Regions from separate parts of the Thermorhabdus hydrogeniformans genome, predicted to be linked through region 1. Evidence: riboswitches for the same ligand, from Rfam matches in the RefSeq annotation. Region 1 holds a riboswitch; the other holds the start of a gene.

Region 1 (16,415 bases):
GTTTTTCGGAAAGCACTCAACCCACTTCATCCCGGCCGCATGCTTTGACGGCACATAAGCCGGCATGGCATGGAAAAAAACCTCGGGCAGCGGATGAATGCCTATCTTTGCCGGCATCTCATACTCTTTTTTACCGTGGGCTACCAGCGCCTCCCTTGTTATATCGATGATGTCATCAATCGTGAGACCTACGCTTTTGCACTCTTCCTGGGTCAAATACAATACTTCCTTACCGATTTCTATCTTCTGGGAAAGCCACTGACGGTCATATAAGTCAAGATCCATAATATAACCCCCATTCAATTTGTTATTACTATTTAATAATTTCTATTTATTTTTGATTTTTTCTTCACCCTCCAATAATTGCTTTTCGAGTCGTCACCAATACTCCCTCCCTTCTTCATAGGTATACTTGGTAACCCAGCTTATTTTTATTATTATTATTTCTCCAAATAATAAAAAATTCCTTCTTATTCTTTTAAATATTTAATATTTTTCCTTGATAGATATTTATTTATTAGTTAACTATTTTGTCATTTTTATCAATTTTTTAACTTAAATATTACCTGCTTTAGCAGGCAGAAGTAAGTGATATAATTAATCTTGATAAAGATTGAATCTTAATATGTTAATGCTATATATCACTTTTATCCTTAGAGGTGGTAAAATGTTTGAAATGAAAGTTAAAGCAGTCACAGTCAGCCCGACGGGAGATTTTTTGGTCTTGCTGGTTGATAAAGACGAAAAAAAAGTGTTGCCTATAATGATAGGTGCACTGGAGGCGAATAACATTGTCCTGCCCCTGCAGGGAGTAAAACCTCCCCGCCCTATGACCCATGACCTTTTGAAATCCGTCATTGAACACCTGGGAGGAAAGCTGGATAAAATAATCATCACCGATATAAGGGATAACACTTACTATGCCGAAATCTATATAACCTTAAACGGGGAAATTATCGTGCTCGACTCAAGGCCCAGCGACGCCATCGCACTCGCCCTGCGCTGTAACGCTCCCATATACATGGCTCCCGGACTGGTAGAATTTACATACGATATGTCAGACATGAAGTTTGAGGATAATGATATATAATTGTCATTAACGATTTTCGCATTTTTCCAAAAAAAGCGGGGTTACTATGAGCGTCTTAGTAACCCCGGCCTTAACGGGATAAATTCATGCCGCGTTTTGGGTTCTCTCCAACCTTTAATTTATCCTGCTTTAATATATCCTGGCGCAGCTGGTTTAGATGAAGTTTCATTTTTAATACGGCTTCTCCCTCATTCCTGTCGGCCACCGCTTTTACGATATCGCTATGCTGTTCGCAAAGCCGGAGCCAGTCGCCATAATCCAGGATGGATTTCTCCCGCAAGTCTCGTGTGAGTGTCAGCATGAAGTTTATCATTTCTTTCAACATGAAATTATGGGCCATTTCTGCCAGGGCGAGATGAAACGCCAGATCCCTATCTTTCTGGCGATATTCCTCCAGATTCTTGCGTGCCCCGTGAAATTCCCTGTCCATAGCAAGCAGGTCTTCGATTTCCTTATCGGACGCCCGCTGCACCGAAAGCCTTACTATTTTTACTTCCACTATTTCCCGGGCTTCCACCACATCCAGCAACGCATCCCTCTCAAGGTCCAGGGAGGAAGTGGTTACCATTTGAAAACCGCTGATCTTTCTCAAAAACCTGCCTCCGCCCGGGCGGCTTTCCACCAGGCCTCTGGATTCCAGCACCCTAAAAGCTTCCCTCAGCACCGCCCGGCTCACGCCCAGCTTTTCCATGAGCTCCCTTTCCGAGGGAAACTTATCCCCGGGCTGCATTTCTCCACGGTCTACCATTTCTTTTATCTGTTCGATTATGGTTTCATAAAGCCTGATATTTTTTATCTTCTGGAAGTACATGATTTCCTCCCTAATTAGGGTTACTGGGTAACCCACCTTTATTTATATATTTCTATATTTTTTTTCAAATTCCTCTTAAAGGAATATAATTTTTTTCATGAGTTTTTCAACAAATATTTTAAAAATTTTTATCATTGTAACTTGATATTGACTGTGCTAACATATTACATGGATTTGATTTATAAAGGTGATTTTAAATGGCCATTATCTCCATCTCCAATCTGGACAAGAGTTATGGCGCCGATAAAATACTGGAAGGCATAAGTTTCGTAATTGAAGAAAAGGATAAAATAGGGCTGGTTGGCTTAAACGGCGCCGGAAAATCGACCCTGCTAAAAATACTGGCGGGGAAAATCTCCTGCGACAACGGGAGCATCGCCGTTGCCAAAGGGGCGAAAATAGGCTATCTTTCGCAGGAGATTAAATTCGAGGGGTATGAAACTGTGGGGGAAGCCCTGGAGTCGGTTTTTGAAGAATACCGGCAGATGGAGAGGGAGATCAGGGAACTGGAAGTCGCCATGTCCCGGCCTGAGGTCTACGGCGATGACACTCGCTTAAAGCCGTTGATGGAAAGGTATTCGGCCCTCTCCGAGGCCTTTAAAAACCTGGGAGGATATGAAATACAGAGCCGCATACGGGGAGTCATGAAGGGATTGGGCTTTGAAGAAGAATCGACACCCATCTCGGCTTTAAGCGGCGGCCAGAAGACGCGCCTGGCCCTCGCCCGGATATTGCTGCAATCTCCGGATCTCCTGCTCCTGGACGAGCCTACAAATTACCTGGATATCGATTCACTCCAGTGGCTGGAAAGTTACCTTAAGGATTATACCGGAGCTTTGCTGGTAGTCTCCCACGACAGATACTTTTTAGACCGGGTGGTTTCCAAGATCTTTGAACTGGAAGACTGCCGGCTCACCGTTTATAATGGCAATTATTCCGAGTTCATGGCGAAAAAGCACGCCAGGGTAAACATTGAAGAAAAGCACGCTGCACTCAGACAAAAGGAAATCGAGCGTCTCAAGAAGAGCATACAGAACTTTATCTCCCACAGGAATTACATCCAGGCCGAAAGCCGGCGCAAAAGGCTTGAGGAACTTTTACCCAAATCAGTCTCCACCAAAAAAGACCAGAAGTTTAACGTAAAATTCAGCACCCGGCAGTCCAGCGGAAAAGAGGTGCTCCTGGTCGACAACCTCAGTTTCTCTTACGGCGATAAAAAAATACTGTCATCGGTAAATGTAAAAGTATTTCGCGGCGAGAGGATAGGAATTGTGGGGCCCAACGGCATAGGAAAATCGACCCTTTTAAAAATTCTGGCTGGTAAGCTGGAACCCGGGGAGGGAAGCATTTATTACGGCCATCAGGTGCAGGCGGCATATTTTGCCCAGGAGCAGGAAGACCTTTCGCCCGGCTCCACCGTACTCGAGGAAGTGTGGGGCGCCGCCCCGGATCTTTCCCTCACCCAGGTTCGCACCTTTCTGGGCAGTCTGTTATTTTCCGGTGACGAAGTGGAAAAGACCATAGGAACATTGAGTGGCGGCGAAAAAAGCCGCGTGGCACTAGCAAAAGCCATCTTGCAGGGGGCGAATTTACTGCTCCTGGACGAGCCCACCAACCATCTGGACATCATCTCAAAAGAGAAACTGGAAGACGCCCTGATGGACTTCGACGGTACCATCATAGCGGTTTCTCACGACCGTTATTTTTTGGCAAAAATCGCCACACGAATATGGGAGTTTTCCGCGGAAGGTATAAGGGACTTTGACGGTGGTTATGAATATTACATTGAAAAAAAGAAAGAAAACAGGCAGGATGATATCCCGGAAATAAGCCAGAGCAAGACCCGGCAGCGAAAAGCTAAGTATCTGGAAAGAAAAGAGCGGGAACAAAGACGGCAGGAGGAACTGAGGCTAAAACAACTGGAGCAGGCCATACTGGCGAAAGAAGATGAACTGGAAAGCCTGGAGCTTTTGTTGTGCAAACCGGAAGTGTACAGCAACCCCGATAAGGCAAGGGAGACCAACGCCAGGTACAGGGCGGTTCTTTCAGAGCTGGAAAGGTTATATGAATGCCTGGGTGAATCAGACCTTGCAACAAATAATTGAGTGAGACAAATGCACATTGACCCTTACAAATAAATTGAATTAAGGAGAGAATTTCAGGTGATTGACAGGGATTTCCTGACTCTTGGTATCGAAACTTCCTGCGATGAGACCTCGGCGGCGGTTGTAAAGGGCGGCAGAAAGATTTTATCCAACTGCATATTCTCGCAGATTAAGTGGCATGAGAAGTTCGGCGGCGTGGTACCGGAAATAGCGTCCCGAAAACACCTGGAGGCCATATGTCACGTGACCCAGAAAGCCCTGGACGACGCCGGGGTAAGTTTTCGCGATCTCAACCTTATAGCTGCGACATCGGGGCCGGGCCTGGTTGGAGCTCTGCTGGTGGGGGTGTCCTATGCCAAAGGCATTGCCTATGCGACAAAAAAACCCCTCATCGGGGTCAACCATATCGAGGGCCACGTATTCGCCAATTTTTTGGAAAGTGATTTCGAGCCTCCGTTCCTGTCTCTGGTGGTTTCCGGCGGCCATACCCACCTGGTCTACGTAAAAGGCTACGGGCAATATGAAGTGATGGGCAAGACTGTCGACGACGCGGCCGGGGAGGCCTTTGACAAAATCGCCAGGGCGCTGGGGCTGGGCTATCCGGGAGGGCCGTTGATTGACATGGCGGCAAAGCGCGGCAACGAAAACGCTGTTTCTTTTCCGGTGGCCCATGTAAGGGAAGATGACCTTTCATTCAGTTTCAGCGGCCTCAAATCCGCCGTTTTAAACCATCTCAACCGCATGAGGCAAAAGGGCCTGCCTGTGGTCGTCGAGGATATTGCCGCAAGCTTCCAGAAGGCCGTAGTGGACGCCCTGGTGGAAAACACCATGCGGGCGGCCCGCAGGAAAAATGTCAGATCCATAGCCCTGGCCGGAGGGGTTGCGGCCAACAGCAGGCTCCGGGAAGAATTTAAGGCAAGGGCCGGAAACGAGTTTAACATCCACTTCCCCCCGGCGGAGCTGTGCACCGACAATGCCGCCATGATCGCATGTGCCGGCACTTTCAGATATTTCGAAGGTTTTCGATCGGATATGACGTTAAACGCCCACGCCACCCTAAGGATTTTTTGACAAGCTGTGGAAATGTGCATTATTTGCCTGGGGATATTGTGGATAAGTCATGGACAAACCGGTTTTTTAGTTTTTTTGCTGTGGATAACTCTGTGGATATGTGGATAAATACTTATTTTCCCAAAAAAAGGTCGTTTTTTGGAGGTTGAGCATGAGGAGAGTTGAGAGACATGCGGCGGTGGGAGAGGCCAATTCCCTCTGGCATTGGTACAGGACGGTAAATCCCCTGAAGGTCGTAATAAATTTTATTGTGATTTACACCTGCAGGTTTCTGCCCTGGCTTCCACTGAAAAATGTTTTATACAGGGCAATAGGAATGAAAGTGGGCAAAAAGGTATCGGTGGGGCTCATGGCCATGTTCGATATCTTTTTTCCGGAAATGATAGAAATCGGCGACAACTCAATCATCGGTTATAATTCCACCATCCTGGGCCATGAGTACATGGTAAAAGAATGGAGAAAAGGCAGGGTAATAATAGGAAAAAACGTCACCATAGGAGCCAACGTAACAGTACTGCCCGGAGTAATAATAGGTGACGGCGCCATTGTTTCCGCCTGTTCGCTGGTAAACAGGGACGTGCCGGAAAACGCCATGGTGGGAGGAATCCCGGCAAGGCCGCTAAAGTGAGTCTTTCCACATTATGATGGCATCTTCTTTGTTGTCCGCGTAATACCCCCGCCTTATGCCCCGGGGCTCGAAACCCAACTTTGAGTAAAGATTCTGCGCTACATAGTTGCTCTTTCTGACCTCAAGTGTCATCTTTTCCGCGCCGTATTTCTTGGCAATGGCCATAAGGGTCCTCATTATGAGCTCTCCGATGCCTTCCCCCCGGTACTCGGGGAGCACCGCCACATTGGTGACATGGGCCTCGTTGAGAACTATCCACATGCCGCCGTAGCCGACAACTTTATCACCGCATTTGGCCACTATATAGTGTGAAAACTGGTTATCCCTCAGCTCACAGGTAAAAGTATAGCGAGACCAGGGTGTGGTAAAGCTTTCCTGCTCTATTTTCATCACATCGTCCAGGTGATGCATTTTCATGAGTTCAATTACCACGTTCTCCTGAGCTCTCTCCTCCATGGCGCTCCTCCCATTTTTCTTCTGCGTTAGATTTCCTTATATAAAAGGGTTTTATGGAAAAGCAACTGTCAAAATTTCCATTAATGTATTCCTTTAACCCGGCTGCCGCTATCGACGAAGCCCTGGGCATTGAAAAAGCCGGATGCGCTATGCAAACATTATTATTTCCGCTTCCGCTTTTTCGGCCGTCTGCGGCAATTTCATCAAGAAATCCTTTTACCAGCGGCGCCCCGTCGCCCAGAACCACCACCCTTTCCGGCATTTTCATTAGTTCTTCGACCAGATCTACGGCCTTTACCACTTCATAATCCCTGAACCTTTTCAAATTTCCGCTCTCCCAACGATAAAGCGAGGTGTATACTTCCCCCCTCTGGGCGTCCACCACCGGGCAGAGCAGGCCGCTCTCACCCATTAAATTATATGCGAGACCGTCCAGAGTATTGATGCCTATCAGTGCTTTATCGAGGGCGTGGCATATACCCTGGGCGCAGGCCATGCCTATCCTGATCCCCGTAAAAGAACCGGGGCCTCTGGCCACCGCAATGGCGTCAACTTCCTCCAGGGCTATCCCCCCGTCTTCCAGAACGCGGTCCAGAACTAACATCAGCTTTTCCGAGTGGTTCTTTTTATTGTTTACAATGTACTCGGCAATGAGTTTTTCTTCGCTTAAAAGTGCCACTGTGGCCACCATAGAAGAGGTGTCAATACCCAGAATATACATTATAGATTCAGCTCCCGGAGGATTTTATCGTAATGCTTGCTGTTTGACTTAAAGTTTATTTTGCGGCGTTTTTCATCGACAGCCTCAATTTCAACCCACAGGAAATCCCGGGGAAGCATCTCCTTTACCTTCTCGGCCCACTCCATCACCACCACAAAACCTTCCAGGTAATCGTCAAATCCCACGTTTGCCAGTTCTTCGACGGATTTTAGCCGGTAGACGTCCATGTGAGCCAGGGGCAAAACCCCGTCGTATTCGTTTATGATGGTAAACGTGGGGCTGGTAACATCCTCATTTATACCCATCCCCCTGGCGATGCCTCTTGCAAACGCCGTCTTGCCGGCGCCAAGATCACCGCTCAGGGCAATAAAATCGCCCCTTTCCAGGAGACGGCCGAGGCATTCGCCGAGTTTTTCAGTCTCTATTTCGCTGCGGGTTTCAAACACCTTTTCCATAATTACACCTTTTCATTTTAAATAACCGGTGTGAACGGCCGGCGAACTTTACGCCCTTTCAAACAGCATTAATGCCGAATAATTATCTACCGGTTCACTTATATCCTTTGGCGGAAAATCCGATCTTTAAAGATATTTTATTATATGCAAAGGCAAAAAACAAGCTCTATCAAAAGACAGCTAAAAGCGGGATTAAATAATAAAAAAAGCTCCGCAATGGAGCCTTTTTACTCTCTACCTGTGCAGTATGGGGGACAGTTTTTTATAAATCAGGGCCGTAATTATGGTGAGCACAATGCCTTTCAGAACGTTGAATGGGAATATACTGTATACCACCAGTGTCTTAAGGTCAACTATGCGGGGGTTGACCTTTGTTCCCATGGCCACCACCGCGTCGGTGGGTATGTTTAAAACTTTTTGATACAGCGGCACGAGGACATAGTAGTTGGCTGCAGCCATGCCCAGGGCCATCACAATCGTGCCCACAGCCATTCCTATAATGGCGTTCTTCTTGCATTTTTTAAGGGAATAAATCCACGCCGCGGGAAGTACCAGGAGAACGCCTGTGACGAAATTTGCCGTCTCACCTATGAATGCCGTCTGGTTCCTGAAAATTGCATGCAGGATATTCTTGATGGCTTCCACCATTATGCCGGCACCCGGCCCCATGGCAAAACCCGCCAGAAGCGCCGGTACGTCACTGAAGTCCAGCTTGAGGAAGGCGGCGAACAGCGGCAGAGGGACCTCTATAAGCATGATTAAAAACGCCAGGACTCCAAGGACCGCGGTTTTTGTTAAGACTCTGGTTTGATGCATACTTTTTTTGATAGCCTTTTGATTTACTGCCGACATAGTCAAGACCTCCTGTTATTTGTTAAAAATTATAAATCAAAATGCCCCGGAAAACCCAGGGCATTTACAGGCATAAACTTAAAACCTTCTTCCTTCCAGACTTTACTGTCGGCTTTGGCTTTTCACCAAATCGGCTCCTGAAAAGGAGCTCGCGGGCTCGCCCTCTCGGGCATACCGCCGGTCGGGAATTTCACCCTGCCCTGAAGGTCTTTTGCAATTTCTATTCAATTTATTTTTTACATTATAGCACAGGCCCGCTGAATTTTCAATACCCATCCTTTCGGCCTTGTGGTTATTTTATGATAATGTCATCCGCGGTAAGCATAAGATCTTATCTCTCATCAGCTCTCCCCATTCCCAAAAGCCTTTGTTGCCGGTGAGGATAATGTTCCCCCTTTCATATGGGGCACCTATAGCTGAAAGAAGCAATTTGAGCCTGGGCCGTCAATGTGGAGATAGCCTACTTCATCGACTACAACGAGCTTTGGCCCCGTATTGATTCTCATGTCTTTTTCTCGCTGGCTCCTTTATGGGCTTTTTGAGGTCTTCAATAAGCCAGGAAAGGCGTGTAAAGTAAACTAAGATACCATAGTAAAGCCCAGGGTTGCGGCAAGGTCTTCGGAAGTGGAGTTCCATATGGGTATTCTGTTTTCGTCGATGCCCAGTATCCGGTTTTTTTTGGGGTGAGGACTATGTCGGTTACTCCGCCGAAATATTTAAAACCGTGGATCATGCATCGGATAAGTGCATGGACGTCGCAGGGCCTTTAGCCTGCTGGCCGGGTTCGGTTTCGTAGCCCCATACAGCGGGTAACTGTTTCGGAGATCTAAATTCCTTTACATAACCCCTTAAGATTGTGCGGCCGACGGTATAGCCTTCTTCTTTTATCTTTTCGTAGATAAGTTCGCAATTAAATATACAAAAATTCATCAGCCGTTGAATGATATCTTTGAATGGTTCGAGCTTTGATCCTCTCTTGGGATTGCGGCTTCCTCTCCAGGATGCCGTCTGCCCGAAGGTATTTCATTATGTTAGTATGATAGGTATATTTTGCTAAGAGGTGGAGCAACACCTTTTTGTAGCTTCTGGAAAATTTACACCAGCGGCGATTACTTTTCAGCTACAATTGGTCCGATGCCCGTAGTTATTTTAGAGCAATAACCTACCCAGAAATGAAAAGCTATTGAAATAAAAACAATGGCACATTACAGAGGAGTAAAAAAGTCAGTCCAACTAAATTTATGAATATGTTCCTTCATAACAGAGTAACACTCTTGTTATTTAAAATTTATTGTGTGTTCTTTTTTAATATAGAAACCTTGTAGTTTTTTAGTTCGTGGCTGCTTTATTAATTTGGCACGGTAATTGCTAAAAATTATAAGCATGAAAAATAAATTTAAGAAGGGAGGGGTAAGATTGAACATATTGCTTGTATGTGCTGCTGGTATGTCAACAAGCTTATTAGTATCTAGTATGAGAAAATTTGCTGATCCGGACACAAAAATAAATGCTGTGGCATATTCGGAACTAGAGGATGCTATAACAGATTATGATGTTGTTTTAGTTGGTCCACAATTACGTTACAAATTAAACGAAATCAAGAAAATTGCCGTAAATTACAATAAACCGGTAGATATAATCGACCCTATTGCTTATGGAAGAATAGATGGGAAAAAAGTTCTTGAGTCTGCTAAATCACTTTATATTAAAAACAATAATGGAGGTAATTAAATGGCCATAGACATAGAAAAGATTGCTTTTAAAATAATACTGTATGCTGGGAATGCTAAATCCGAAGCATATAAAGCTTTGAATGAAGCAAAGCAGAATAATTTCGAAAACATCGAAAAGTATATGAATAATGCAAAAGATGAATTAAATAAAGCTCATAATGTACAAACAGAATTACTGGCAGAAGAAGCAAATGGAAATACTATTGATTTGCCAATTATACTTGTACATGCCCAAGATCATCTGATGACTGCTATATCAGAAATTAATCTGATAAAAGAATTAATCGATTGTATTTTGCAAATACACAAATTAAAAAATTTTGTTAGTAAAAAATTATAGGAGGTATACTCCGTGGAAAAAAATAATAGTTTAAATGATAAGATAGTCTCCTTTGTCATGGATAAACTGGCAGGTCCCATGTCCAAAGTAGCAGATAATGTTATTTTGAATGCTGTTAGAGATGGTTTGGTCGGCGCAACCCCTGTTATAATTTTAGGAAGTATATTTTTACTATTAGCTGCATTAGGCCAACCTTGGATCGGTAAAGGTGAACCTTTAATACCATCAATGTCTCCTTATTCGGATAAATTTCTGGTTTTGTTTAATTTAACTATGAATATTTTATCGCTATATGTTTCTATAGGCATAGCTATGTCCTATGCAAAACATTATAAGCTTGACTTTTTAAGTGCTGCTTTATTAGGGGTAATGTCTTTTCTATTAATTACAACAAATATTGTAAAAGATGGTACAATATCAATAGGACCATTTAGTGCTGTTGGGCTTTTTGCAGCAATTGTAGTTTCTATATTTTCAGTTTGGGTTTACCGCATGTGTATAGAAAAGAATTTAATAATAAAAATGCCTCCAGGGGTTCCGCAAGGAGTAGGAAACGCTTTCTCTGCACTGATACCCTTCGTAATAGTTGCTGGAGTTACTTGGGGAATAAGGACAATAATCGGATTTGACCTGGTTGCATTTTTATCAACATTAATGAAGCCTATATTTTCAGCTGCTGATAGCATAGTAGCCTTTACTGCAAGAGTATTTATAGGAATGTTGTTATGGAGCACTGGCTTACATGGAGATAATATGCTTGCTCCAATAACTCAGCCTCTGCTAGCTGCTTGGGTAGCTGAAAATGCTAAAGCATTATCTAGTGGAGCCCCAGTTACTAATTTACCCCATATTTGGACTACCGCTCTAGAAAGGATGGTATTATGGACATCTTCGGCATGGGGCTTACTATTCTGGATGTATAAATCAAAACTTAAGCATATTAAAGCCTTGGCTGTGGCATGTACGCCAGCAGCTATCTTTACCATAATTGAACCATTGGTATTCGGTCTCCCGGTTGTAATGAATCCGTATTTTATCATTCCGTTTATCCTATCTGCAACTGTGGCAGCTTTCGTAACATACGGGGCAATCGCTTTACATTTAGCCTCAAGGGTATTTGTTGAACTTCCCTGGGCAACACCCCCACCAATCTACGCTTATCTTGGAACAGGCGGAGATTGGAGAGCTGTCTTGTTAGTTGTAATAAATTTCCTTATTGGTGTTGTAATTTATTATCCTTTCTTCAAAGCATTTGAAAAGAGCGAAATAGAAAAGGAACAAGAGTTTAACACAGAAAAGTAAAAAAAGAGCTTAATACTTTGTCAAAATAACCTTGATTGTCATAAGCTTGTTATACTAACTCAGTATAACAAGCTATTTTATTAAATGAGTTGTTCTATGTCTTAGGACTTAGATTTTTTGTTTTCTTATGCGAGTTCTCTTACAACTGAAATGAAACTATTGCTCTTCGCTTTTGATTCGTTTAACATGATAATAGATATACTCCCAGTATTTTTCTCTAATTATAACATTTGAGATATCTAAAAACTTACTGTAAAAGTCTACTAGAAGGTGAAACTTCAATGAAACGGGAAGAAATAATTTTTAATAAATTAAGGGAACTTTGTACAAAAAAATACAAACATGACAATTGGAATGGGTCAAAGAAGTTTGGTTTATCAGCCCAAGAACTATCAGAAATATTAGAAATGGATAGGGCAAATATTAGTAAAGACTTAAATAATTTAGTAAAAAAAGAGAAGGTCATAAAGTTCGTAGGGCGTCCCACTTTATTTTTCCCTGTAGATATGATTAAAAATATATACAAGCTTGAAGAGATTAATTCTTTTGAGATTAGTTCCATTGATGAAATTTTAAATCAAGATGAAGATAAATTATTCAATATAATAGGGTTACAAGGCAGCTTAAAATCTTGTTTTGAACAGTTAAATATGGCTATTTTATATCCGCCTTTTGGCTTGCATACACTTTTATATGGTAAAACTGGTGTAGGTAAAAGCATGCTTGCAGATTTAATGTACTCAATAGCTCAGAAAAAAGTGCCCGAAAAGTTTAAAACGTATGTAACTTTCAATTGTGCAGATTATGCTCAAAACCCGAATCTTTTAATGACTGAGTTATTTGGATGTATTAAAGGTGCATACACTGGAGCAGATGTGGCTAGAAAAGGAATAATAGAAAATGCAAATAATGGAATACTTTTTCTAGATGAAGTGCACAGGCTTCCTCCAGAAGGTCAGGAAATGCTTTTTTATGTAATGGATAAAGGTGTTTTTAGAAGAGTAGGAGAAACCAAGGAATTTACAAGAGTAAATGTTTTAATAATTTGTGCGACAACTGAAAAACCTGAAAGTGTTTTATTACCGGCATTTTACAGAAGAATACCAATGAAAATCTACGTGCCAGATTACTCAGAGAGACCAGTAGATGAAAGAAAACGATTAATTGAATTTTTCTTTAATAATGAGTGTAGGATACTTAATAAAGCTTTTAAAGTGGATAGTCGAATAATCGATTTATTATGCAACTATGATTGTAGGGGTAATGTGGGCCAGTTAAAAAACGACATAAAACTTATGTCAGCTAGAGCTTTTGCTCGGGCCTTAACAAATAACGACAATACAATAACTATATCTTACGAAGATGCGGCAGAAGTGATCGGTCATAATAATACAAATGTGAGAGATATACCAAAAAATTATGTAATATTTAATGGGAGAGGGTGTGTTTATCAAGATACAGGTAATGGAGATGATGACTTATATGAGAATTTGCTAAACAAATTAAATGAATTAAGCTTACAGAATTGTTCGAAAGAAGAGATCGAAAAATCGTTGATCAACGAGATAAATAAGTATTTTAAATTGAATCCCGAGGAGATAAATTTTAATTTTGATGCAATTAAAATGTTTGTAGAAGATGAAATTATTGAACAGTCGAAGATTGTTCTTGACTTAGCGAAAGAGAAATTGAATAAGAGCTATAATAATTCAAATATCTTGACTTTATCCCTGCATCTTAAAACAACTATCAATAGATTAAAAAGCGGACAACCAATAAAAAACAATAAGATAAATTATATAAGAAAAAACTATCCCAAAGAATTTATGATTGCTTTAGAGGCGGCAGAAAAAATTGAAAAGAATATGTCGGTGAGTATACCTTTAAGCGAAGTGGGTTTTTTAACATTATTTCTGGTTTCCTTAGATAATAAAAACAATCATAGCAGGGTAGGTATACTTGTAGCCTGCCATGGAGACAACATCGCAAGTTCGATGTTAAAATTGGCCAATAAACTACTTGGGAAGAATATTGGCCAAGCAATAGATATTCCTTTAGAAAAAAGCGTTGAAATTACCATAAGTGAAATTATTGAAACAGTGAAAAAAATCGATGAAGGAAAAGGTGTGCTTGTTTTAGTAGATATGGGATTAATTTCAAATGCCAAGGACATTATTAGGGATAAATCGGGGGTAAAAGTTGAAATAATTGAAAAGGTAAGCACTCCAATGCTTATACGTGCCATAGAAAAATCCTTAATTTTCGATGGTACAGTTGAAGAATTTAAAAAAGAAATTATATCAGATTATTATCAGGATGCCATTTGCTATGAAATTCAAAAAGATGACGTTAATGAGAAAAATTTAATCGTAATATACTGTATTACGGGCAAAGGAACAGCCATAAGACTAAAGGAGTTTATTTTAAAAAATATGAGGGAGAATTTATTAGATAAAGTTGAAATTATTATAGAAGATAAAGAGTTTATTCACCTTACTGAGGAAGAGGTAAAATTAAAATATGGAGAAAAAATACTTGCAATAGTAGGAACATTAAAAAATAATTTTCGAGATATACCTTATATTTCTGCAGAGGAGATATTTCTACAGGACGGCATAAGAAAATTGTCGTTGATAATAGAAAGTACTGAAGGATATAATCCATATAAGGAAGGCGAATTATCTCTTAGTAAAGTTTTAAAATTTGTTAATCCAAATTTATTAGTTAAAGAATTAAGAAAGATTTTGCTTGCTTTTGAAAATCACTTCAATAAAAAACTTGATCCTAAGATAGTAGCAATAATTATTTTGCACATAGGTTGCATGGTAGAAGATCTAATTTTAGGTAAAAAGCTAAAAACATTTGATAATTTCTCATATGTATACCAAAAATATGATTCTCAAGTCCAATATTTAAAAGACTTACTAAAACAAATAGAAAATATTTTCAACATATCAATTCCGGATAGTGAGATTGCAAGGATAATTGAAATCATTATGGAAAACTGAGTAACACACTAAGTTTTATTTAGCATAGTGTGTTACTTTTTTTGTTGGGCATTGTATTTGCTTGCTTATAGCAGGTAAAAAACAATTGGCATAATATTTGCTAAACAATAATTAGAGAAAAAAGCATGAGAGGAGGGTCCTATAGCGCCTCATATTGTGCTCTGGAAAATGCGAGACTAGATAACAATGAAACAATTATTTAAGGAGGATCCAAAATGGCTAAAGTTAAAAGGATAATCGATTGTACCAAAAGCGATTTTGAAAAAATGAATGCAGTAAATCTAAAGGAGTCAATTTTTGCTGCTGAGGGAAGAACGATACTCGCACAAAATTACGTTATGCGTCCAGGTCTTATAGATGATATAACTAATACAGAACTGGAAGCAGCATTTGGGGCGGATATGATTTTATTAAACGGATATAGTTTGGATGAAAAACAGGAAATGCCCGGATTGCTAGGTATGAGATTAGAGGATGTCAAAAAACTAGTAAATAGACCACTGGGAATCTATCTTGAATGTCCGGATATCAATTCAACTGTTTCAGGAGAAAGGCGTGAAATTACAAATGATAGAAAAGCTTCGCCCGAGAATATAGAAAAATGTATAAAAGAGGGAGCAGCTTTTATAATATTAGGCGGTAATCCGGGAACCGGAACAACCTTTGAAAGTATAATAGCAGCTACTAAATTAGCGAAAAGCATAGTAAAGGATAAGGCGCTTATATTTGCTGGAAAATGGGAAGATGGTACTGTTGAAAAAGTTTTAGGGGATCCTCTCGCCAAAAGGCCGGCAAAAGAAATAATTAAGGAGCTAATTGAGGCCGGTGCAGATGTTATCACCCTTCCGGCCCCAGGATCCCGCCATGGAATTTCAACAGACATGATAAGAGAATGTGTAGAATTCACTCATTCCTACAAACCGGGTACACTAGCGATGGTATTTCTTGATAGCTCAGTGGAAGGAGCAGATGAAGATACCATTAGACAAATAGCTTTAAAGATGAAAGAAACCGGAGCGGATATCCATGCTATCGGTGATGCAGGTTATCCAGGTGTAGCAGTACCTGAAAACCTTTATCAATTATCGGTGACAATAAGAGGGAGACGTTTTACCTGGAAAAGGATGGCTGGAAATAATAGATAGGAGTCACTTTTAAGAGGCAAAAATGGAATCAAAGTAAATGAAAATGTTGGAAAAATATTTGAGGTGACTTTATGTTAGTAGCTTTGGGTAGTGATCATGTAGGTTATGATTTAAAAATCCAGATTAAAAAATATCTAGAAGAAAAAGGAATAGAATGTAGAGATTTTGGTGCTTTTGGAACTGACAGAGTGGATTACCCAAAATACGCATTAAAAGTGGCTAAAGAAATTGTATCAGGAAGATGTGAAAAAGGGATATTGTTTTGCGGAACCGGTGTGGGCATGGCAATAGCAGCCAACAAAGTTAGAGGGATTCGGGCTGTTGTTTGCAGCGAGCCATATTCAGCGTTACTTTCAAGGGCACACAATGACACTAATATCCTTGCATTAGGTTCAAGAGTTGTAGGCGTAGAACTTGCCAAAATGATAGTTGATCAATGGGTGAATTGCTCCTTTGAAGGGGGGAGACATCAAAATAGAATTGATCAAATATCAAAGATTGAAAGAGGCGAACAAATTGATTAAAATTTGTCCCTCTCTCATGTGTGCTGATTTTTCAAAATTAAAAGATGAAATAACAGAACTTGAAAATGCTGGAGCAGATATGTTTCATCTTGATATAATGGATGGTAAATTTGTTCCCAATTTTGCACTTGGCCTTGAAGATGTAAAAGCTGTGAGCAAGTTAGCTTCAATTCC
Region 2 (16,415 bases), on a different contig from region 1:
TGGATTATTGGTTAAAAGGCGCATTTTTTCTATACCCAGGTCTTTTAATATCTGCGCTCCAATGCCGTAATCCCGAAGATCCGGCGGAAATCCTAATTTCAGGTTCGCCTCTACCGTGTCGAATCCCGCATCCTGGAGAGCATAAGCCCTTATCTTGTTGGCGAGGCCTATTCCGCGGCCTTCCTGTCGCATGTATAAAATTACACCCTTCCCTTCTTTCTGAATGATTTTCATGGCTTCCCTCAACTGGGGCCCGCAGTCACACCTCTGGGAAAAAAATACATCTCCGGTAAGGCATTCGGAGTGCACCCTTACAAGCGGTACGTCATGAGGATTTATTTCCCCTTTTGTCAGCGCCAGGTGGGTTTCGCCGGTAATGACGTCTTTATAGCATAAAAGTTTAAATTCCCCGAAGTCGGTAGGAAGCTGCGTCTCGGCTATTCTTTCCACCAGTTTTTCTCTGGTTTTTCTATATCTTATGAGTTCCTCAATTGTGATGATTTTCAAATTGTGTTCTCTGGAAAACCTGACAAGGTCCGGCAATCTTGCCATGGTCCCATCGTCTTTCATGATCTCGCATATGACTCCTGCGGGATAAAAGCCGGCCAATCGGGCAAGATCCACTGCAGCTTCGGTATGACCTGCCCTTCGCAGAACCCCGCCCTTTCTGGCTATAAGAGGGAAAATATGGCCCGGCCGCCGGAGGTCTTCAGGTCGTGTGGAGGGGGCTAACAGGGCTTTTATGGTAGAAGCCCGGTCATAAGCCGATATTCCCGTGGAATTACTTATATGGTCAACCGTAATGGTAAAGGCTGTTCCCAACTGATCGCTACCCTGGCTGACCATCAGCGATAAGTTAAGTTCTTTTGCCCTTTCTTCCGTTATAGGGACACAGATGAGCCCGCGGCCGTAGGTGGCCATAAAGCTGATAGCTTCAGGAGTCACTTTTTCGGCAGCCATTAGCAGATCTCCCTCGTTTTCTCTGTCCTCATCGTCCACAACAATGATCATCTTACCCTGCTTAATTTCTTCAACAGCTTCTTCAATTGTATTAAAATTAAATTTTTCAGACATAATATAATTCTCCCTCACGATAAGAATTTTTTATTGATCATTATGATAGTGGATTATATAAGGGTTTTGGCGGAAAAATCGCAAATTCAGAATCCGTACGACCTTAAAATCTCTGCTGTCAGACTTTTGTCGGCTGCCTCCGCAGCAAAATTATAAGCAGTTTTACTCTCCGTTAAAAATTTCTTCACATACTTTCCAATAATGTCTGTCTCGATGTTTACCGTATCGCCGGGGCGTTTATGCCGCAAAACTGTAGACGCCAGCGTATGGGGAATTATAGAAACCGTGAAGCTTTGATTTCCCACAGCCTGAACCGTCAGACTTATGCCGTCTACGGCAATGGAGCCTTTGGGAACCATGTCTTTCATTAACTCCGATGGCACGCCTATCTGGAAAACCACCGCATTGCCTTCAGGATAGGTTTTGAGAATTCTCCCTCTTCCGTCAACATGCCCCGAAATCATATGGCCGCCGAAGCGCCCATCGAATTTTAGAGCCCTCTCCAAATTCACATAATCGCCCCGGGAAAGTTCTCCCAGGTTGGTGCTTTTTAGAGTTTCAGGCATTACATCGGCGACGAATGCACTATTCCTCACATCTCTTGCGGTAAGGCAAACACCGTTTACCGCTACGCTGTCACCCAACTTTAAATCTTCCAGGACCTTTTTGCAGGAAATTGTTATTTCAGCTCCCGATGGCGTTTTTGTAATTTGAGAAACAACTCCCATTTCTTCAACGATTCCCGTAAACACATTTACATCTCCCTATAAAAAAAGTATAAAAAAATTCATTAATTTATCGCGAATTAAAACGGCTCCGACCATCACCTTAACTTTAATCAAAGGTCAGATCGGGTATGCTTCCAACATGAGATCTTGGCCTACTTGCTCGATAGATTTAATTTCAAATCTTGGAACCTCTTTTAAATCATCGATTGTTAGCCTGCCTATCGAACTCAATCCGTCTCCCCCTATCAGCAAAGGCGCCAAAAATATCAACAGTTTGTCCATAAGATTTTGCCTTACAATGGAAGACAGAAGCCCCGACCCGCCCTCCACCAGAATTCCGGTTATACCCATATTCCCAAGAATCTCAAAAAGTTGCGCCAGGTTAACTTTGCCATCTTCAGACCGGGTCTCTATCACATCCACTCCGTTTTCTTTCAAAACCCGTATTTTGTCCCTATCCGCCATTTCCGTCACAGCAAGAATTACCCTGCCGCCGCATTTTAACATCCGGGCATCAAGGGGTATTTTTGCAGCAGAATCCACCACTATTCTCACCGGATTTTTATTTTCGCCCGGCAAACGGCAGGTTAAAAGCGGGTCATCCGCCAGCACCGTCCCGATACCTACCATAACCGCATCATACCAGCTCCGAAGTTCATGCACCCTTATTCGAGCGGGCTCTCCCGTAATCCACCTGGACTTGCCCGCAGCTAAAGCTATTTTACCGTCTAACGACTGGGCTATCTTCCCTATCACAAACGGTCTTTTAGAAGTGATGTATTTAACAAAGACCTCATTTAATTTTCTGGCTTCTTCTTCCATTACTCCAAGCGTTACCTCTACACCGGCCTCCCTTAACCTTTTTATACCCCGCCCGGCCACCATGGGGTTGGGGTCCTGCATGGCTGCTATCACCCGCTTAATTCCAGCTTCTACAATAGCTTCGGCACATGGCGGCGTCCTGCCGTAATGGCTGCACGGTTCCAGAGTAACGTAAAGTTCGGCACCCTGTGCCCTCTCTCCGGCCTGTTTTAAGGCCAGTATTTCCGCATGGGGTTCACCGGCTTTTTTATGAAAACCCTCTCCGACTATTTCTCCATCTTTAACCAGCACTGCACCGACCATGGGATTGGGACTGGTATACCCCCTTCCTTTTTCCGCAAGCTTAAGTGCCCTATGCATAAAAAATTCGTCCCTTTCCATCTATCATCCTCCAAACTTATACATCCTAAGGGCATTATAAAAGCCCTGAAGAAAAATCTTCAGGGCGGTAACGGTCATTGCACATTACAGTTAAAACAGTCTTCTCCCGTCCAGACTATACTGTCGGCCCCGGAATTTCACCGGATCCGCCTTTCGGCTCGCGGGCTCAAAGCTTAAGCTTTTTACCGCCGGTCAGGAATTGAAGGCTTTCGCCTTCTCACCTTGCCCTGAAGACTTTCAACAGTGCATATTCAATTTATTTTATGTGTAATTATTTTATTACAAAATCCTAAAAAAAACAACCTCTCATATTTTGGGCATCACGTTTTGATTTACACGCAGTATTTAAAGCACGCATCATCTGCTCAAATCACCATCATGACTTTTTTAATTTTTCTATATCCAAATTTATGCCCTCTGATATGTTATCGAACTTATAACTGTACTTATCTATCTGGACAATGGTGTTGTAATACGCTTTTTCGATCACCACCTTAGAATTCATTTCGGTATACACCCTGGTATTTACCCCAACTTCCGACCCTAACTCTTTTATGTATATGTCACCGCGAGCATATATCTCACCGCCTCGAAAAACACCATAAATATCAACTCTTCCGCCTGCGTTAATCATTGTATTATAGCACCCATGGCCGGTTACGTATACATTTCCCGTAGCCACCAAATTTGAATTAAGCGCATATTTCATTCTTATGTCACTTTTACTTTTCTGACTCGTATTGAAGAATTGGTACCATTTAAAAACATCTTTAATAAGATTCTCCAGCTCTAATATATTCTTAACCGATAAAGGCGCTTTAACAAGCATATTTTCCAGTTTTTCCGCAAATTGGGTCAATCCCGTCGGCCTCAAAATATCCGGCATTTTTGACACTTCGGAACTGAAGCTCTCAACATCGCGAGATATTTCCGGCACTTTGCTGTCTATTACAATTTTAACCAAAGAACCCAGAGAATATTTATATTCTTCAGGCGCAACGTTTATGAGCTGGTTAATTATTGAAACCAGTTTTTGTAATTGGTCTTTCAATTTTTTGATTAAACGCAGCAGATTGGTATTTGACGCCTCATTGCCCGCCACTATGGTTGAAGAAATCACATTGCCATTAATTGTAATAGAATCTTCCGCTTTCACAGTGGCATGCGACACAATACCGCCTATTTTAACTTTGCCCGCCCCTATTACAGAAAAGCCGTCTTTAACATCGCCCGATATCAAGATATCGCCTGAAAAATGTATATTACCACTTTCCATATTTACATCGCCGAAATGTTCGAGATACGGCAAAATCTTTACCTCTACCCTGTTGCCATATTTATGTAATACAGGCCTTCCCTGGGACGCGGCAATGATCATGTTGCCGTCGGAACTCAGGACGGTCCCGCTGCCTGAAACCAATTCTATATCAACAAATTCACGCGGCAGAATAACCTGTCCCTTTACATCGATTCCGGGTTTACCCTGAATGCCTGGTGTTTTTTTTACAAGCAACTCGCCGGGGTAAACACAAGTAAATTTAAAACGATTTTTAAAGTCAACCTTCCCATCTTCAAAATGCACAACTTCTTTCTCTTCAGTTGGAAATAATATTTCAATCCTGGGATCAATACCATGCTCAGGAGGTCTGCCTCTCGCTACTATAATCTTTGTCGGCTCTTTAATATTGCTGACAGAAACACAAGCAGGCCAGTCGATTCCATATGAAATATTAAGTTTTTTCAATTCCGATAAAAGTTCGTCCGGCGTCAGCGGACTTTCATAAGTTCTTATTTCTAGAGGCTCAAGATGTAAACGTTCTGCAGGGGAAAAATCCGGCAGGTACCTTTCGATTTTAACGGAAGGTTCTACAGAAAGCAGAGCTTCAAGCCCATCTGTTGATATCTCTATACTCCATGAACCCTTTTGATATTCGTTAATAACTTCTACTTCCAACCTGTCGCCCATGCTAACAGGTGTAGGTTCGCACTTTTCTTCACCATTGACTTTAAATAGTAAATTTTTACCAGGAACGACAACAGGAAAAGGGCCTTGACTGGGGTGGTTTACTTTGAACTTCCCCTTTTCAAACGCTACCCATGTTTCTCCTTTATTGTCGCTATTGACATTTATATCTGCGCACATTTCATTAAAGCCAGCAATCATATCAGGGTTTTTTTTATTCATCATTTATGCCCCCAGTTTTTTAATGGACCGCTAATTCTTTTGATATTCACTGCAAACTATCGCTATAAAAGCTTTTACGATATCCGGATCGAATTGGGTTCCGCTGCACCTTTTTAACTCCTGGCACGCTTCAAAAATGGTCATCTTTTTTCTGTAAACCCTATCTGAGATCATTGCGTCAAAAGCATCCGCTACTGCAATTATCCGTGCCCCAACCGGTATATTTTTGCCTTTAAGTCTTGTTTCCGGGTATCCATTGCCATTAAAATGTTTGTGATGGTAAAGCACATTATCTGCCAGTGACTGATACTGCGGAACATGGCCCAGTATTAAAGCCCCTATAATCGGGTGCCTTTTTATTTCACACCACTCACTTTCTGTAAGAGGTGAACTTTTATTGAGTGTAGATTCTCTGACACCGATTTTCCCGATATCATGGAGAAGGGCCGAATAATATATTTCTTTTACTTCCGAAGAGGATAAACCCATGCCGCGAGCGATTTTTTGAGCGATTTCCGCAACATTTTTTGAATGATTATGCAAAAAGTCATCTTTTGCATCAATTGCACTAACTAAAGCGCTCAACATTCCGGTGTAAACCTGTTCAAGTTCCTTATTTTGGTTTTTAACAAATTCACTACTGCTGATTAACTCTATGAGCATTGTTCTAAATTGCAAGCCCGCCGTATAAACCAGCCCAAAAACTACCGGATAAAGCACAAATCTGTATAAAGCAAGATTTCCGGCATGTTCTTTCAGGTAGACATAGCCCCACAGGGAGATTAACACAGGCAGGCAAACCCAGCTCCACTTCGTGGAAAAGCTTATAGCCGATAGAAAAATAAGTATTATGTAAAAAACCGGTGACAAAATGTCAGAATCCGGTTCTGTTAAATAAATTAAAAAAATAACCGACACAAGCGCAAAGACGATGACTCTGGTCTTATCTTCATGATTCCATTTTGAAAATAATTGCATTAAAATCCTCCTAAAAATATAAGCAAAAGGCTTAGAAATCAAACCCGACGCTTAATTTGAAATTTTTATTTATATTTAATTTTTGTTGAATTTATAAATATTAATTATTTTTATGATATTATTATTTCATGTTTTTCATCCACCCTTATAAAACCCGGCGGAAACCTTACCCAGTATTTAGGGTATTTAGGATTATTGACCTGGAAATATAGGTAAATTTTACTACTCTATGTACAATATATACTATAAAAATATTAAATGCAAATCTTGCAGGGGTCATATTTGTCACAATTTTTATCATTATTCGTCACATTTTTTGCAATCACCTGTGTAACTTTTGTCATTATCTATATAATTATGTCGAATTTCACAATCACCGCAATCGCTATTTAATCCATGTCATTTTTATAATTATCTTTGAATATATAAAATTTTCATGGCATACGATGCCACAGCAGACCGGTTGGGTAAATTAAGCTTGCGCAAAATCTTTGAGACGTAATTTCTTACTGTCGCCGGGGACAGATACAGTTCACTGGCTATCTCCTTGTTTGTTTTTCCCAAGGCCAACCCGTAAAAAACCTTTTGTTCTTGAGCCGTTAAAAGGTGCAGCGGATCTTTACCGCTCTCGCTACTTGGTTTTGCCAGCAATCCATTAACTATTTTCGGATCTATAAATTTCCCCCTTTGAACTACTTTGGTTATGGCATATATTAAATCGGTTTTATCACAATTTTTTAGCAAAATAGCATCCGCCCAATCTCTAATATATTGAAATGCAAGCTCCTGCTCTTCATGGTTGCAGAAAATTACAAAATGCAAATACGGATGCTGAACTTTAATCAGCCTACAGGCTTCCAGCTCCTTACTATCTTGCAGGTTTACACCAAGCAGGATTACGTCTGCGTGTATTTTTTGCAGCAAGGAGACGGCATCGCACGCCCTTTCCGCCTCGCCTGCGTAATTAAAAAAAGATGTATCCTCTATTATCGTCCTGAGACCTATACGCAAAATTTCAGTCGGCTCGATTATCATCACATCGACGCTCCTGTTGTCCAGGGCGCACAAAAAAATATTGTCTTTCGTTTCTCTAATGTAATTAAAAGATAATTCGGCAATTACTTCAGAAAATTCTTTATTTGCATTGCTTTCACTATCTCCGATATAATGGGCAATATACCTGCTTTTATTGTAAGTGAAATGTGATGGTGAACAATCCGGTATGTAAAAGTCAGAGGAAGTTACTCTCGTTATTATGGCGTCAAAGTTATCCTCCCTTAATAATTGAACCGCTTCATAAAAATCGCTGCATTCTTTCACCCGATGCCCCGTCTGCCTTATTCTTTTCGACATTTTTGAATTGCTCTCACTGTCGGGATCTATAAGAAGTATATTAAGCATTGCGCGACCTCCATACCGGAGTTAATAATGTCTACGCGTAATATAAATGCAGAGGAAGTTAGCATGGAAGAACCCATTCCCGATCGACTAAGCCGCATCTGTTTTGTCGAGGTCTTGCAAATACCTTATTAATTATCGGCACAATCAACGGAAATTCTCTTTTAAAGTTTATACAAAATTATCTTATGTTTTATAAAAATCACCTGTAAATATTATATATGTCACCTTTTTATATGTATTTTTAACACTAGAGATAATGTCATATGTGTTATTTCAGGTCGGCATAGTCGCCGAATCAAAGGCCGGCCTATACCCCGCTTAATAAAAAATCGCCCCGCCGTATATAGAATTTTGTTTTTATTTTATAATTTTCTTAAATCTTGGCCGCGAACTCGATTCAATAAAAATAATACCACGATACTATAAAAGAAACCATTGTAAAATTATGCCAGTCTTATATAAACAATTTTTCCGGCGTTTTTCTCTTTTTTCATAAAACGGTCTATTTACATGATTGAACGGCTTTGCAACATGTAAAAAAGCCCATTAAAATTACCCTGAAGGAAAACCTCCAGGGTTTAAAAGTTTGTTATAATAACACCTATAATGCTGACAATTTCAAAGAAACAGGGTCTAAATAACACTTTTTACAATATTCTCCGGGTTACAATCATTCTCCGGGCAGCACCTCACATTGTTTTTATCCTTCTCCTGACCTCTTCCGGAATCAGCTCTCCCACTCTGCCCGTGGCGAGGCAGATGTTGGTATCCGCGGCGCCGTAATAAACCAGAATCTCGTCGTCATCATCAAGCACCTCTTTGTCCTCGGCCGGGACCGCTCCGCAGGTGAACACCACATTGGGCACCCAGCATTCTCCTTTCTTGCCTATTTCGCACTCGGTCTCGGGGGACAAAATAGGATTGGGGGAGCGGTATAGCAGCCGGCCCGGGTCCTTCAGGTCGGCTAAAATGACACCCAGCCGGTAGACCATCTCCTGGTCCACGCCGTGGTATATCAACAGCCACCCATACCTGGTTTTGATTGGCTGGGATCCGGCTCCGATTTTCAGAGAGTCCCACATCATACCCGCCCGGGGGCCCATTATAATCTTATGGCCTTCCCTGGGCCACGGAAATACCAGTTCATCTGAATAAGCCATCCATATACTCGGTTCCAGCCTGTGATATATCACGTATTTGCCTTCAATCTTTTCCGGAAACAAAAGTGCGTCTTTATCCCACAGGCCGGGGAATGCAAGGCCGCGCCTCTTCCACCGGTCAAAATCGCGATTCAAAAAGTCTTCTATGGATATGGATGCAGCGGCTATCTGGGCCACCACTCCATCATAGGCGGTATAAAGCATAAATATTTCATCGTTGATCAGCACGACCCTGGGGTCCTCGCAACCCTTTTTCTCCTGTTCGGTTTCCGGAGCAAACAGGGGCCTGTCAAGCCTCTCAATGACATTATAACCATCCGTAATGGCCAGGCCGATTCTTGACACCTCATCCTTTCCGAAAGCCCTGTAGAGAAGGTAAACCCTGTCCTTTATCCTGATGGCGGCGGTATTCAGCACATAGCGGTTTTCCCACCAGTGTTCCTTTACGGGATTTAAAATAGGATTCAACCTGTACCTCTTCAGTTCCCCAGCCGCGGGCCACGTTTCCGGTTCCTGGATCACCACTTTCTCCGACGGCGGCTTAATCCCAAGAAGTGCATTTGTCAGATCGCTGCTCTCGCGGCCCTGACTGATGAGCTGGAAAACCTGCTCCATTATTTCCCCCGGATTAAACCCCATTTCCTTATATATCTCTTCCAGCAGGTCATGGTTGAACCAGTCCCTTTCCACATGTAAAAAAAGTGGGGTGGGAATTCCTTCTCCGCCTTTGAAACTGAAACTGGCCCAGCTCCATGCAGAACACGGCATGAAGGTGCCATCTTTCAATATCATGCTCAGGCCGTGCCCTCTGGCCATCAAACTTATATCCTTCGACTCCTCCGCCAAGTTTTCTTCCGCCAGCCTCCGGGAAAGTATTTCCAGTCTCGCCGCAAATTCCCTCTGGTGCCAGTTTTCAAATATGTGATGGGCGGAAAACATGGCCTTTCCGTAGTGCCCCAGAATGGAATTCGCAAACTTCCGCCCCACCTCTTTCCGCTCCCGGGCGTACATTCTCCATAGATCAGAAAAGTGTTCAGCTTCCACTATGCTCTTGGCCACCCTCGTAAAATACCTGAGTTTGGGAAAATCACCGCCCATACCCTTGCCAAGACTCGTGACCGCGATGCGCGCCGTCAAGCGGTTCAGGTCGGAAATCTCCCTGAACTCTCCTATCCCAGCAAAATTATGCTGGCTTATGACCAAAGGTTTGAGCTCCGCCTCTTCAAAACTGTCAGGCCTCAAGTTGTCTTTGAGCCAGTAAAATATCCTGTCAAAGTAATCCTTGTCCTCCGCAGTCTGAGCCAGGGTCAGGATGTCCCTGACATCCATGTTGTCCAGGAGCTGGCGCATGTTTTTATAGCCCAGTCTGAGCAACAGATTGGCCGGCGGAAATTCATAGAGCAATTTTCTCAGGATCTCCCATTTGACACAAAATACTTTTTTATGCGGGAAGATCTCAAAGAGCTCTCTGAGAAAAATCATGGTGCCTTCCGCCGTGTGCAGGTCTCCCGGGCACAGCCTGTCAATGGTATTTTCCATCCGTTGCATAAAGCTCTTTAACTTATCGCCTATTTCCGCCGATGAAGCGCCGGTATCCGTTCCCAGAAGGTGCATGAAATCCCTGAAGGCGTTCTCGTATTTTTTCTGAAGCCTTCTGAAAACGTCGCCTGTCGAAATTTCCCTGTCTCCCGCCCCCCTCAGTTTTCTGGGCAATACTATCGGAACTCCGGGTATAAATTCCAGGTAATCCAGCGGAGTGAGCACCGGCCTTGCTTCATCTGCCTTCAACTTCCATTTTCTTAAAAATTCGGATTTATATGCCAAAAAAGCGTGAGCGAAATCTTCGAAAATATCCCGGGCCCTGGCCGAAATTATGGGAGCGGCATCCACGCCGCTTGCTGTCAGAGCTTTTTCAAGGTCGGCCATTTGCTTTAAAAACTCCGCCACAATGCCGTCGTACACGGCCCTGAGGGCCTCCAGCAGGTCTTCCTCCGCGACTCCTGATTCGAAACCTGCCGCCAGCAATATATCATAAACCACCCTCGCCCAGACGCCGGGCAAAAAATTGAAATACCCGGCCCGGCTTTCGGCCAGGCGGTCCAGTGCATCTATTAAATCGCCTTGCAGTAGTTTTTCAAAAAGGTGCTTGTAATGAAAATAATACCTCTTAAATGTGCGTGCAAACTCCTTGTAATCGCAGATTACCTCCAGCGGCTGATCCTTTTCTTCTCCCACAAACGCGTCTGGTCTTTTTAAAGTGATACTATTGTTTAACCAGAAATCTTCGTCCTTTTTGATGCAGGCAATAAGAGCCCTGGTCATTTCTTTAAATACAAGATTTTTCTTTACCAGGGTGACAGGCGACATTTTGGCCCCCAGATACACCTCACATATGCGCTTTTGCCATTTCAGCGCCGTGGTGACAATCCAGGGGTTTATCCCGTAACCTCCCGCTCTTTCCCTGAACTGGTCGAATTCGGCGCACATATCCTCCACCAGGTCGTGGGATATGGCAAAAACTCCGCTCAAAGGGTCGGAAAACCTCATACCGTACAGCGTCTCAATCAAAGGCGATACCAGGAAGTTTCCCGTAATATCCTCAAAGGGATGCCGACTGAACCTGGCTATGGCGAGGTCGTATTCGCCGAATATGGGCTGCGCCAGTCTGTCTATCCACTGCGGTTTTAAACCCCTTTCTCCATCATTTTTTAAATCGGCTTCCAGGAGCACCACATCAGCCTCAAAAAATCGAGCCACTTCGAATATGGCCCTGATGCTGTAACCCCTTCCGTTTACTCCGGAAGGCATTAAAAAAGCGGTGACATCGCTGTCCATTTCTTTTAATCTTTTTAAAACCTTTTCACCGGCGGGGTCTCCGGCGCATACGATAAGTTTACTGTGATTCCCCGATTTTAAACTCTCCCTGGCAACTCTGACGACTTCAGGGAGGGTTTCCTCTTCATTATAAAACGGAATGCCTATAACCACATCCACTTCTCCGGTTTTCACCAGGTCTTTTTTTATGTTCTCCAGTGTTTCGTAAAACAGGTCCTCCCCGTATTTTAATCCAGCACCCATACAGTTCCTCCTCACACCGCGGGAATTAACACCTGGCGTTTTTCTTCCATCACGTCATTCAACACCTGGTGGGCCATTAAAAACGAAATTATGGCTTCCGCCCCCTGGTTAAGATTTACCCCCTCGGGAATCAGACCGTCATGACATCCCTGGGTTTCCTCATTAAAGAGGGGCAGGCCGTTTATGTTTTTACCCCAGTACCATTTGTACGCCATTTGCGCCTTTTCAACGTATTCCGCTTCCCCTGTGGCGATATACGCCTGCAGACAGGCAAGCACAATGGAAGCCGCATCCACAGGCTGCTGGTCGAAAGGCGGAATATCGCTCTCCTTTTGCCACCAGCCGCGGTTGCCCACAATAATTAGATAACCCCTCCTGAACAGCGAGTCCGTCAGGAACTTTAACGTTTCCCTGGCCACCTTCAGGGCCTTCCTGTCACCGCTTATGGTGTAAAAGCCAAACAGGGAATGCGGCAGAAGGGCATTGCAGTAAGTGAGTTTATCTTCAAACCACAGCCAGCCGTCGCCGCGGTTTTTTTCATAGAGGTCGATCAACCGGCCGGCCATTTCTCTGGCCTTAGGCAGAAGATGCGCAGGGTCGTAAGAGTTGTTAATCAGGTTTACAAGCCCCAGAAGCAAGTATGCCATGGCACGGGCGGAAGTTAATCTGGAGGCCACCGGCAAAGCCTTTTTTAACATCCTCACGGCTGAATTTTTCGCCTCGGCTATATCACAGCTCAGAGCGAAACTCGCCGCCAGCACGCCGCGGCCTATACAGTCTTCGGAATTTAAAACCGGTGAAAACTCTCCATTTATTTTCAGGTTCCACCACACACCGCCGCTATCCTGCGCTTCTTCCATAAATCTGGAATAGACTTTTATAAGCCTTTCCCGTTCCCTCTCCTTCATGCCCATGGCCACAATGAGTGCCCGGGCATTGTCGTCGACGGTATAACCGCTTTCCGGCATGGGCTTTGACTTGTCGGAAAACTGTATCATGCCGGTGTTGTCCGTCATATTTATAAAGTGCCTGTACATGCCTAAAACACCTTCCTGCTGGCCTTGATCTGGAGGATATTTTCCAGGATATTGACGTAAGACCGGGCCACTTCGGGCCAAAACATCGTCCTGCCCAGTTTTGCGGCCCTTTTTTCAAGCTGTGATTTCAACTGGGGATTTGACAGGATGGAATCTATCAATGAGGCAATTTTCTCAGGGTTCGCCTCGGACGCCACAAGTCCCCTTCCGTCGGAAAGCACTTCAAGAGAATAATCATAGGGAGTTGAAACTATCGCCCTGCCGCAGCCGATGGCATAGGATAGGGTCCCGCTTACCGCCTGGTTCCGGTGGGGATAAGGGGTAAGGTAAACATCGGTCATGAATAGAATTTCTCCCAGTTCATCGAGACTGATGTACCTGTTGATGAATCTTATATTTTCTTCCAGCCTCAGGGTCTCTATCAGTTCCACCAACGATTCCCTGTAGACCTCCCCCATCTTCTTCATTAAATTGGGATGCGTCTCTCCGGCCACCAGATAGACAATATCGGGGTATTTTTCCCTTAAATAAGATATGGCCTTAATACCCAGCTCGATTCCCTTACCCGGCCCGATAAACCCGAAGGTGGTCACAAGAGGCCTTCCGGCGATCCCGTATGCTTTTTTAAGGGCTTCCCTGGGTTTTTCTTTAAAAATGGGCACACCGTGAGGCACCACATAAATTTTTTCCATTGGGACCCTGTAAACCCTGTTTAAAAGCTCTGCCGAACGCCGGGTCATGCATATTACAGCTGTAGCCTTCTGCCCCAGTCTGCTCAGAATGCCCCTCTGACGGAACCCCGGTGCGGGCAGGACCGTATGGGTATTCAGTATAAACGGCTTTTCAAGATTCACCACAAAGTCCAGTACAAAGCTGCCGTCATTTCCCCCAAATATGCCGTATTCATGTTCCACGAAAACCGCATCCAGGTCCGCGGTGTTGACGAATTCCGCAGCCAGGTGATAATCGTCTTTTTTATCTTCACACAGTTCAAAAACCACTTCAGGCGGGTATTTATATGATGAGTTTTTGTCGCTGACGGCCAGGATCTTTACATTCTGGTCCCACATTACAAGGTTATCCCTTAGATCTTTTGAAAAAGAAGCTATACCGCATTCCCGCGGAGGATAAGTGGTTAGTATGGCGAGATTCATATATATACCCCCTTGTGTCGTTATTTTGAAAAAGGCATGCATTACCCATTATATGCTCATTCAGTCAGTATTAATATTATTTTATATTCAGCCCTGAATTATCCAACCTTATCGCTTTTTTAATCAATTAAATTTTCTAAACAATTCCTTTGGTGGTATAATATTTTAGTATATGTCGCTTTGAATTGCAAATATTGCATTATAGTCTAAAAATAAAAAAAAATGCCCCCGGCGCGGATAAAGGACAGGTGATTAAAAGTATTCATTCTTATTTTTGAATAATGGTCAATAATAGTCAAATATGCATTCAGACCGGCGTTAAAATATGCGTCTTTCAGCATAGAGGACCCTTACAAAAGTTCCAATGTCGATGACGAACAAACCTCTTTTTGGCCAGGCCATTCTTATATCAGGCCTCGAAAGAGGTATTTCCAGAGTCCTGTTTTCCGAGTATATTTTTAACATGACATCCTGAACAAAAAGACCCGGGTCAAGCCATACATTTGTCTCAATAACAAGGTTGATTTCATCTTCCGCGTCCAAAAACATAAAGTTAATACAAGTAGCTGGCTCGGCCTCAAAAATGCCCACCAGGTCCCCGTAAGTGTAGCGCTTTTTCCGGCCGATGGCCGAAAGTCTCTTTCCGCCGGTGATCATGCCGAAAAACTCGTAGGAATCTTCGCCTATACTTTCTTCCATGACTCTTCCGTTTACTTCTATTTTCATCAGTATTTTGTGGTCGTCCATAATATTTACCGCCTTTAAGGCGTATAGTTCAAGCCCCAGTTGCATATTGATTTACCCCCCTGTCAGATTTGCTCTTTATTATTTTATAATATATTCATAAATGCCGGAGGCTGTTACACAGCTTCACTTAAATAATTTTCAAGACAAGGCAGGAAAAAAACATACCGCGTAGAATATAAAGTAAAGATTAAAAAATCCCCCGCTGCCGGGGGTAAAAGTCACCTGGGGAGTGATTTTTTTGAAGGGCCTTGGCGATTTTAAGCAGGAGATTATAAAAATAAACAATCAGGTCAATGAAGAGATGTACGGCAGGGGGCTCGACTGGCAGAAAATAGACATACTCGGAGACAAGATAATTATTCTGGCCCTTAATCGCAGAATATCGGTTTTGAAACACCTGGATGACAAAGACACTTTCACCGCACGGCTCATGGATCTGGCACTGCTTAATGAATTCAAGATTCGCTTTAAGAGAGCCTTCGAGGAAGCCACGGGCTTAAAAATAAGGACGGTATTGAAAGATTATGATCCCGTCAACCAGCTGGCCGCAACCATGATAATCACCGTGGAACCGGTGGAAGAATTCCTGGCCAGAGAATACTCTTGAGAAAGGCCGGGGGGAAAATTTTAATTATATAATGCTTCAGGTTACGGTTATTCCAAAATTTGATAAAAGATTTTTTAAAATCATTCTTGACAAAAGTGTTATTTATCTGTATATTAATATCAGGCTTGTATAAAATTTTATATTTGGACTGGATAAGAAAGATCCGAAAGGATAGTTCGAGGCCGTCAAATAAATGCTTCCAAGGGAAATGTTATGCTATTTTCCTTCGAGGAATGATAGCATGATTTTCCCGGGGTGAGGTATTTATTTGGCGGCCTCTTTATTTGTCCAAAAAAAGGAGGACCAACATGAAAGTAAAAGATGTGTTAACGGCGCTGGACCAAATCACCGGCGGAAGGGTGGTATCCGATTTAAGCCACGTTTTCTCCGGCCAAAATCCCTTCGTGGTCATAAAATCTTCCAACATACCCGGAAAATCGGTAATGGAGATTCCCGGCCTGGTAGCAGGCGACCCGGAGGCGGAAGTTAAAAAAGTAGCAGTAACCATGACCCTTACGGAAGGGAGCATTGAACTGGCCGGAGCCACCGGAGTGGATCTCATTGTGGCACACCACCCCGTAGCCGATGCGGCAAACTCCGGCGGAGTGACATTGAAAAATTACCTGAGCCTGTACAACATCTCGGTAATCGAGTTGCACGAGGCTTTTCACGGCCTTCACCCAGGTATATCCTATATTCACGGTCACAGGGCTTTCCGGGTAGATATAAAATACGGCGGGATCCCTGGAAACATCATGTATGTGGGCAAAGCTCTCGACGATGTGAAAACTCTGGGCGACATTCTGGAGCGCCTGAATAAAATGATGGATATGGAAAAAGAACAGGAAGTCATGCGGGTGGAACGTTCCCTGTTCGGCTGCACGCAAATTAAGGACTCGGCTACCGCCGTCGGCGGCGAAATCCTGCTGGGAACGCCCGCAAGCCCTGTAGAAACAATCCTCCACATATTCCCTCATACGGGATTTACCGCCGAACACCTGGCAAAAGCAAAAAGAGAGCATCCGGAAATAGACACCGTACTTGCCACCATCAGCAGGGTAAA

Evidence for each region. A riboswitch is a leader RNA that binds a small molecule or an ion and turns the genes downstream of it on or off. The one in region 1 is predicted to bind FMN.
Region 2: it holds a riboswitch for FMN, as region 1 does, so the genes downstream of both, ribD (bifunctional diaminohydroxyphosphoribosylaminopyrimidine deaminase/5-amino-6-(5-phosphoribosylamino)uracil reductase RibD) here and ACKX14_RS08925 (ECF transporter S component) in region 1, are expected to answer to the same signal.

The regions. Positions count from the first base shown of each region.
Region 1 is NZ_JBJYKD010000015.1:20,145-36,559, reverse strand. Features, by position in the region: gene ACKX14_RS08970 (ornithine cyclodeaminase family protein) at 1-285, opposite strand, end outside; gene ACKX14_RS08965 (bifunctional nuclease family protein) at 668-1,090, shown strand; gene ACKX14_RS08960 (FadR/GntR family transcriptional regulator) at 1,161-1,901, opposite strand; gene ACKX14_RS08955 (ABC-F family ATP-binding cassette domain-containing protein) at 2,099-4,006, shown strand; gene tsaD (tRNA (adenosine(37)-N6)-threonylcarbamoyltransferase complex transferase subunit TsaD) at 4,067-5,077, shown strand; gene ACKX14_RS08945 (acyltransferase) at 5,229-5,705, shown strand; gene rimI (ribosomal protein S18-alanine N-acetyltransferase) at 5,697-6,161, opposite strand; gene tsaB (tRNA (adenosine(37)-N6)-threonylcarbamoyltransferase complex dimerization subunit type 1 TsaB) at 6,127-6,882, opposite strand; gene tsaE (tRNA (adenosine(37)-N6)-threonylcarbamoyltransferase complex ATPase subunit type 1 TsaE) at 6,882-7,337, opposite strand; gene ACKX14_RS08925 (ECF transporter S component) at 7,572-8,189, opposite strand; FMN riboswitch at 8,269-8,401, opposite strand; partial or broken gene ACKX14_RS08920 (IS21 family transposase) at 8,783-8,949, opposite strand; partial or broken gene ACKX14_RS08915 (IS21 family transposase) at 8,958-9,216, opposite strand; gene ACKX14_RS08910 (PTS sugar transporter subunit IIB) at 9,606-9,920, shown strand; gene ACKX14_RS08905 (PTS lactose/cellobiose transporter subunit IIA) at 9,921-10,262, shown strand; gene ACKX14_RS08900 (PTS sugar transporter subunit IIC) at 10,275-11,564, shown strand; gene ACKX14_RS08895 (sigma-54-dependent transcriptional regulator) at 11,846-14,572, shown strand; gene ACKX14_RS08890 (DUF7916 family protein) at 14,788-15,717, shown strand; gene rpiB (ribose 5-phosphate isomerase B) at 15,789-16,241, shown strand; gene rpe (ribulose-phosphate 3-epimerase) at 16,234-16,415, shown strand, end outside.
Region 2 is NZ_JBJYKD010000019.1:515-16,929, reverse strand. Features, by position in the region: gene ACKX14_RS10140 (bifunctional 3,4-dihydroxy-2-butanone-4-phosphate synthase/GTP cyclohydrolase II) at 1-1,074, opposite strand, end outside; gene ribE (riboflavin synthase) at 1,161-1,826, opposite strand; gene ribD (bifunctional diaminohydroxyphosphoribosylaminopyrimidine deaminase/5-amino-6-(5-phosphoribosylamino)uracil reductase RibD) at 1,920-3,005, opposite strand; FMN riboswitch at 3,100-3,244, opposite strand; gene ACKX14_RS10125 (DUF342 domain-containing protein) at 3,382-5,190, opposite strand; gene ACKX14_RS10120 (HD-GYP domain-containing protein) at 5,221-5,868, opposite strand; gene ACKX14_RS10115 (response regulator) at 6,580-7,569, opposite strand; gene ACKX14_RS10110 (glycoside hydrolase family 130 protein) at 8,259-11,807, opposite strand; gene ACKX14_RS10105 (hypothetical protein) at 11,819-12,844, opposite strand; gene ACKX14_RS10100 (glycosyltransferase family 4 protein) at 12,847-13,998, opposite strand; gene ACKX14_RS10095 (hypothetical protein) at 14,317-14,790, opposite strand; gene ACKX14_RS10090 (Na-translocating system protein MpsC family protein) at 14,975-15,352, shown strand; gene ACKX14_RS10085 (Nif3-like dinuclear metal center hexameric protein) at 15,661-16,415, shown strand, end outside.